Linked DNA regions of Roseobacter denitrificans OCh 114. The main gene of each other region encodes a partner of the protein of the gene in region 2 in a complex. Links are inferred from orthologs where the notes say so. Each region holds a gene or a part of one and is shown on either strand. Other genes may lie near its edges. The genes, in order: RD1_RS01350 and tldD.

Region 1 (3,310 bases), 1.8 Mb from region 2 along the record:
CAAACACGAGATGTAACCTTTGTGCCATGCAAGCAGTCCTCAAAACAAAAAGCGAGTGAGAACAGCGTTGCCGATCCACCCGTCAGGGTCAAGCGCCGCTCCCGCCCTCGCGCGCGAGCGCTTGCATCAGGCTATAGTGCAACGGCTTGCCTGACGCCACCATACCGTTGAGCCGTGGGTCGCGATTGTTGAAAAGCAGCGGCTTGCCGCCTTTGTCCGTGGATGTCCCTTGGGCTTCCTCCACGATCAGGGAGCCTGCCGCAACGTCCCATTCCCAGGTGGGCCGAAACGTCAGCATGGCATCGAAACGTCCCTGCCCAACCAGCGCCAGTCGATAGGCCAGCGAGGGGCGGTGTGATCGGTTGAAACCGGGCACCCCGTTCGGCCAATGATCCGGCGCAATCATGGGTTTGGCGGCCAATACGTCCGCGTTTTCAAGATCATCTTTCGCGGAAACGGTGATCGGCGCACCGTTCAGCATCGCACCCTTTCCGCGCGCCGCCGTGTACAGCAATCCGCGCAGCGGCAAATAGACGGCCCCTGCGGTGATGCGGCCCTTGTGCGATATGGCGACCGAATGGGCCCATGTGCTCGAGCCATCCACGAAACTGCGGGTGCCGTCTATCGGATCGATGATGAACACCGTATCACGCGACAGACGATCGCCGGTGTCCTCGCTTTCCTCAGACAGCCATCCGTAGTCTGGCCGGGCCAGCCGCAACACGGTTTCGAGATAGGTGTTCACGGCCAGATCGGCTTCGGTCACGGGGCCTGCACCGCCGGGCTTGTCCCAGCTTTGCGTGCTCTGGCCGGTGAAGCTGGTCGCAACCCGGCCCGCCATGACGATTGCGTCCGTGATCAGATCAAGGTCAGACGCCTGCAAGTGTCATCCCCGGTACAAGAAGCGAGGGCACGACCCGGCTCAGATGCGCGCGCGCGTCGTTTGCGGGGACAATGTTCAGCAGCATGTCCCGCAGGTTGCCCGCAATCGTGCATTCGTTGACCGCATATGTCATCTCACCATTTTCGATCCAGATGCCTGCGGCCCCACGGGAATAATCCCCGGTGTTGGAATTGATCGTCGACCCGATCATCGAAGTGACGAGCAGGCCCGTACCCATGTCAGCAATCAGGTCTGCGCGGCTTTGATCCCCTTGGGTGAGGGTGACGTTCCATGATGTCGGGCTTGGCCCCGAAGAGGCACTGCGCGCGGCGTTCCCTGTCGAGGACATGCCCAGTTTGCGCGCCGTTGCAAGGTCCATGGTCCAGCCGGTCAGCACACCATCTGCCACGATGTCACGCGCCTTGGTTGGCAATCCTTCGGCATCAAAGGGGCGGGAGCCGGAGGTGCGCGGCCTGTGAGGCAGCTCATGCAGACTGATGCCTGATGGCAGAACCTGCTCGCCTTTTGCGTCACGCAGCCAGGACGCACCCCGCGCCACGGAGGACCCATTTGCCGCCATCAGCAAGTGACCGATCAGCGTTGAGGAAACACGCTCGTCAAACAGGACCGGATAGCTGCCGGTGGGCGGTTTGCGAGCACCTGCGCGTTCGACGGCACGCGCCGCGGCACGGGTGCCGATGTCTTCGGGGCTGCGCAGGTCCGATTGAAAAATCCGGCTGTCGCTGTCGTAATCGCGCTCCATCTCGGTGCCGGTGCCGCAGATCGCGACGCAGGACAACCCGCGGTCGGTGCGCGCATAGCCCCCCCGAAATCCATTGGTGGCCGCAAAATGTACCTCGCGCGATGAATACCCGGCGGAGGCGGATTGCACCTGACTGACCTGCGGGTTGCCAAGGGCTGCGGCCTCGGCGCGGGCTGCGTCCTCTTGCAGCGCGGCGGGCGATGGTTCCGGTGTGGGGTCGTATAATTCCAAGGCGGCGATGTGGTAGCCTTGGGTGATCTGATCGGCGTTGGCAAGCCCGGCGCAGGGGTCTTCGGGGGCTTCTTTTGCCATGGCAACGGCCCGCTCGGCCATATCTTTAAGCGTATCAGAACGTGTGTCAGAGGCTGAGACAATCGCGCTGCGCCGGCCCAGAAAGACGCGCAGACCGATGTCTATACCTTCCGAACGTTCAGCCTGTTCCAGCGCGCCGTGACGCACTTCGATGCCAAGGGACGTACCCCGAACGGCCATCGCATCGGCATCATCAGCCCCCGCGCGCCGGGCGGCCTGCAAGAGTTGTTCGTTCAGATCGCTGAGGGCCTGCGTCATCATATGCTCCGTTAGAGGTGGGGTTGAGGTAGCGGCCTCGCTCCCCCTCTGCAAGGGCTGCGCTCAAAAACTGCGTCGCCGCGGTTACTGGATGCGCTGCCCGTTTGCCATCACATGGCCCTGATCGTTGATTTCGATCTTTGAGTTGAGCGTATCCGGTGCGTTGCCGGGCACGGCAAGCAAGCCCATCATCATGCGCGCGCCCATGGCCTGTTCCTCGGGCAACAAGCCGCCCGCCACGAGTTTGTCGATCAACCCATTCGCACCCGTCAGAGTCAGATCAACCGCGCCCGCAGGCTTGGGTGCACCCTCCGCGCTATTGTCGAACTCGAACGCGCCGTTGCCGACCAATTCAGCGCCAGCGACTGTGATCTGCACACGGTTTATGTCGAGCTTGTCGATTTCGGCCGGTGCCGTGCCGGGGTCGATCTCAGCGGCCACTGACGGGTCGAGAAAATTGAACATCAGACGCGCTTTCCCGGCCAGATCAAGCGCGATGGTTGCAGGGTCACGGGGCAGTTGCCCACCGGGATCAAAAAGCCCCCAGAGCATGTCGGACATGGTGAAGCCATCAAGCGTAAAGCCCAATGCAAAATCGTCCGGTGCCTCGGATTTGCGAATGGGCATCGCGATATTCATCGCTGTCTGGGCCACGTTGAAATTGATCGGCAGCGGGAACTGAGGCGAGGTCATTTCCACCTGCATGTCGTCCTGGGCCACATCATAGGTGAGCCCGTCCTGACCCAGTGTCACCCCGATGCGACCTGACTGACCGATCACCGATGCATCCGACGGCCCGGTCGGAGATGTGACGTTCAGGGTCAGCGCGTTTGCGGCAAACCCAAATGTCCCTCCCGCCGTGAACCCGGCGGCCAGCATCGCTTCGAGGTCGTTTGTATCAACCGCGCGCAGGGGCAGGGTGCTTTGCCCATCAAATGTCAGGGACTGCATCTGCCCAGACATGTCGCTGCTACCGCCAGAGGCGGCATCGGTTGCCTTGAGCGCGTAGCGCGCCGCGCCAATTTCCAGATCCTGCGTGTATCGCCGATGGGCATCCAGCACCATATCGGTGGTGCCCGAGATATCATCCAAAG
Region 2 (3,293 bases):
TTTGATTTTGGTGGGGCGGGCGGTTTCCTTCGGGCGGGCGGTTGCGGATGCGGGCAAGGGCAGTTCAGGGGCGTCTTTGTGCATCGGGCTGAGCGCTTCGATCACATCCGCTGCGGAACGGATGAGCGTCGCACCATCCCGGATCAGTTGATTGCACCCCGCCGCACGGGCGTCAAACGGGTTGCCCGGCACGGCCAGAACATCCCGCCCCTGATCCAATGCATCGCGCGCGGTGATCAGGCTGCCGGATTTCGCGGCGGCTTCGACCACGACCGTGGCCTGGCTGAGGCCGGCGATGATTCGATTGCGGCTGGGAAAATGCCGCGCCATGGGTTGCAGGCCCATGGGCTGTTCGGAGATGCGCAACCCATGCTCGGCCATGGACAGCGCCAGTTCGGTGTTTTCCGCCGGGTAGATCACGTCGACACCGCCGGCCTGTACCGCGATCGTGCCGGTCTCCAGTGCTGCGTTGTGGGCTGCCGCATCAACTCCGCGCGCAAGACCGGATACGACCGTGTAGCCCGCAGCGCCAAGGTCCCGCGCCAGCGCGCGCGCCATACGCGTGCCCAGCGACGACGCGTTGCGCGCTCCAACGAGGGACACCATCGGTTTTTTCAATAATTCAACGTCGCCGATCACCCATAAAAAGGGCGGCGCATCCTCAAGCTCGTTCAAAAGGTCAGGGTAGGCGTCGGTGCCTTGCATCACGAGGCGCGCCTGCGCGGCATGCGCCTTGTTCAGTTCCGCCTGCACGACCGCTTCGGGGCAAATCTCATATTTCTCTACGCCGGCGGCACGCGCTACCTCAGGTAGCGCGGCCAGCGCGTTCTGCGCAGTGCCGTGTTCAGTCAGCAGTCGTTTATACGTCGTTATGCCAACCCGGCGGGATCGCAACAGACGGAGCCTGGAAAACTGTTCATCTTCCGAGGTGGGTGGGAGTGGGGGGTGAGTGGAAGAAGGATTGTGGTCCCTGTCAGTCATCCGTGGCTCCGTCCGTTGCAGAATCAGGTTTAAGCCGACTTGGTTAACAACGGATGAACGAAATGCCTTGTATTCAGCACTAATTTTGTGCGCTGTTTTACGCCGCAGACCCTCCGACTGTCAGGCCGCCGATCATCAGGGTCGGCTGGCCCACACCGACCGGCACCCACTGGCCCGCCTTGCCACAATTGCCCATGCCGGGATCAAGCGACATGTCGTTGCCTATGGCCCGGATGTGTTTCAATGCGGTTGCACCGTCCCCGATCAGGGTTGCGCCCTTTACCGGCGCGCCGACCTTGCCGTCTTGAACGCGGTAGGCCTCGGTGCAGGAGAAGACGAACTTTCCATTCGTGATATCCACCTGACCGCCGCCAAACCCCACAGCATAGATGCCATCCTTGAGGTCTGAGACGATATCAGCCGGCGCGGCATCCCCCCCCAGCATATAGGTATTGGTCATACGGGGCATCGGCGCATGGGCATAGCTTTCGCGGCGACCGTTGCCGGTGGGGGCAACACCCATCAGGCGCGCGTTCTGGCGATCCTGCATATAGCCGACCAGAATGCCGTCTTCGATCAGGGTATTTTTGCCCGACGGCGTGCCTTCGTCATCCACGGTGATCGACCCGCGCCGATCCGGGATCGTGCCGTCATCCAGCACCGTAACGCCCTTGCTGGCGATTTGCTGACCCATCAATCCGGCAAAAGCCGATGACCCCTTGCGGTTGAAATCCCCCTCAAGCCCGTGACCGATGGCTTCATGCAGCAAGATACCCGGCCAGCCAGGGCCAAGCACCACATCCATCACACCCGCAGGCGCGGCGACGGCTTCAAGGTTGACGCAGGCCACCCGCAGGGCCTCTCGCGCCTTGGCCTGCCAATCCGCCGGATCGAGCAATCCGTCCAGCCCGACGCGCCCGCCACCGCCTGCTGACCCTGCCTCGCGCCGCCCGTTTTCCTCAACGATCACGGACACATTCACGCGCGTCATCGGCCGCACATCCCGGACAGAATAGCCATCGGGGCGCAGGATTTCGATTTCCTGCAGGCTTGCGGCAACCGTGGCGGAGACCTGCACCACACGGGCATCAAGACCGCGCGCATAGGCATCGATTTCGCGCAGCGTTTCCACCTTTACCGGGAATTCGGCGCCGGCAATCGGATCTCGGTCCGTATAGAGCCGCTTGTTCGTCGCGGCGGGCGCATCCGCCCAGGTCCCGCCGCCATCACCGACCGCCAGTTGCGCGGTCTGCGCCGCCCGTTGTAACGCGGCCTCGGTCATCTCGGTGGAATGGGCATAGCCTGCGACCTCGCCGCGCACGGCGCGCAGCCCGAATCCTTCGGAGGCGTCATAGCTTGCGGTCTTGAGGCGCCCATCGTCAAAAACCAGCGACTCAGAGCGGCGGCGTTCCAGAAAAAGCTCGCCATCATCCGCGCCATCCGTGGCCGTTTTGAGGACCCGCAGGGCGGCGTCCCGATCCAGAGCGTCCTCAAAAGGAGAAAAGGCATTTGCTGTCATGAAAGGCTCCGTCCGGGGTTGTGAATTGCAAGAACTGCGTCGGAAATTCGCAGCATGAAGTCTTTATCTTGTGTACAGAATATGATTGTAAGGATGAAGATTACAACGGGCAGGACGGTGCGCACACCTTTACCCTGCCCACAATGCGCAACATGATCCCACGATCAGTTCAAGATCAGGACGGCAAATGACACGACTATTTTCAATGGCAGCACTGGCGGCTGCATCAACGGCGACGGCTGCTTGGGCACAAGAGGGCCTTGAGATCATCGGAACGCCTGTGGACGGCGCGGTTGGTTTTCAGCCCGCAGCGACAGAGCTTGCAACCGATCTGCAGTGGCTGGATGGGATGATTCTGGTGATCATCACGATCATTACGCTTTTCGTGACCGCCCTGCTGGCGTGGGTGGCCATCCGCTACAACGCCAAACGCAACCCTGAGGCGGCGAGTTTTACCCACCACACCCCGGTTGAGATCGCATGGACTGTCGTGCCGATCGTGATTCTTGTTTTCATCGGGGCGTTTTCGCTGCCGATCCTGTTCAAACAACAGGAAATCCCCGAGGCTGACCTGACGATCAAGGTGACCGGCTACCAGTGGTACTGGGGCTATGAGTATGTCGACGAAGGGTTCGAATTCGAAAGCTACATGCTGGGCTCGCCCGCGACGCTTGACGAAAACGCCCGTCCTGACGATGCAAATGTGACACCCTTCGTGCTGGATGAGCATATGGAAGCCAAACTCATCGACGCGGGATACAGCCGTGATGAGTTCCTGTTGGCGACAGATACG

Evidence for each region.
Region 1: the proteins of tldD (region 2) and RD1_RS01350 are in contact, whole or in part, in a solved structure (PDB 5NJ9), measured with the Escherichia coli proteins. The link is inferred for Roseobacter denitrificans OCh 114 from one-to-one orthologs.

Annotation. Positions count from the first base shown.
Region 1 is NC_008209.1:281,443-284,752, reverse strand. Bases 44-3,030 are described here. They hold RD1_RS01350 (TldD/PmbA family protein), read right to left. Parts: upstream 2,217-3,030; coding sequence 870-2,216; downstream 44-869. Other genes in these bases: RD1_RS01345 (DUF2125 domain-containing protein), read right to left, coding at 2,301-3,030; RD1_RS01355 (3'(2'),5'-bisphosphate nucleotidase CysQ), read right to left, coding at 89-883. Outside these bases: RD1_RS01360 (DUF4170 domain-containing protein), read right to left, coding at 1-28; more of RD1_RS01345, read right to left, coding at 3,031-3,310.
Region 2 is NC_008209.1:2,032,001-2,035,293, forward strand. What follows is about bases 290-3,259. They hold tldD (metalloprotease TldD), read right to left. Parts: upstream 2,501-3,259; coding sequence 1,079-2,500; downstream 290-1,078. Other genes in these bases: dprA (DNA-processing protein DprA), read right to left, coding at 290-981; coxB (cytochrome c oxidase subunit II), read left to right, coding at 2,688-3,259. Outside these bases: more of dprA, read right to left, coding at 1-289; more of coxB, read left to right, coding at 3,260-3,293. UniProt on the Escherichia coli protein: Metalloprotease involved in CcdA degradation. Suppresses the inhibitory activity of the carbon storage regulator (CsrA).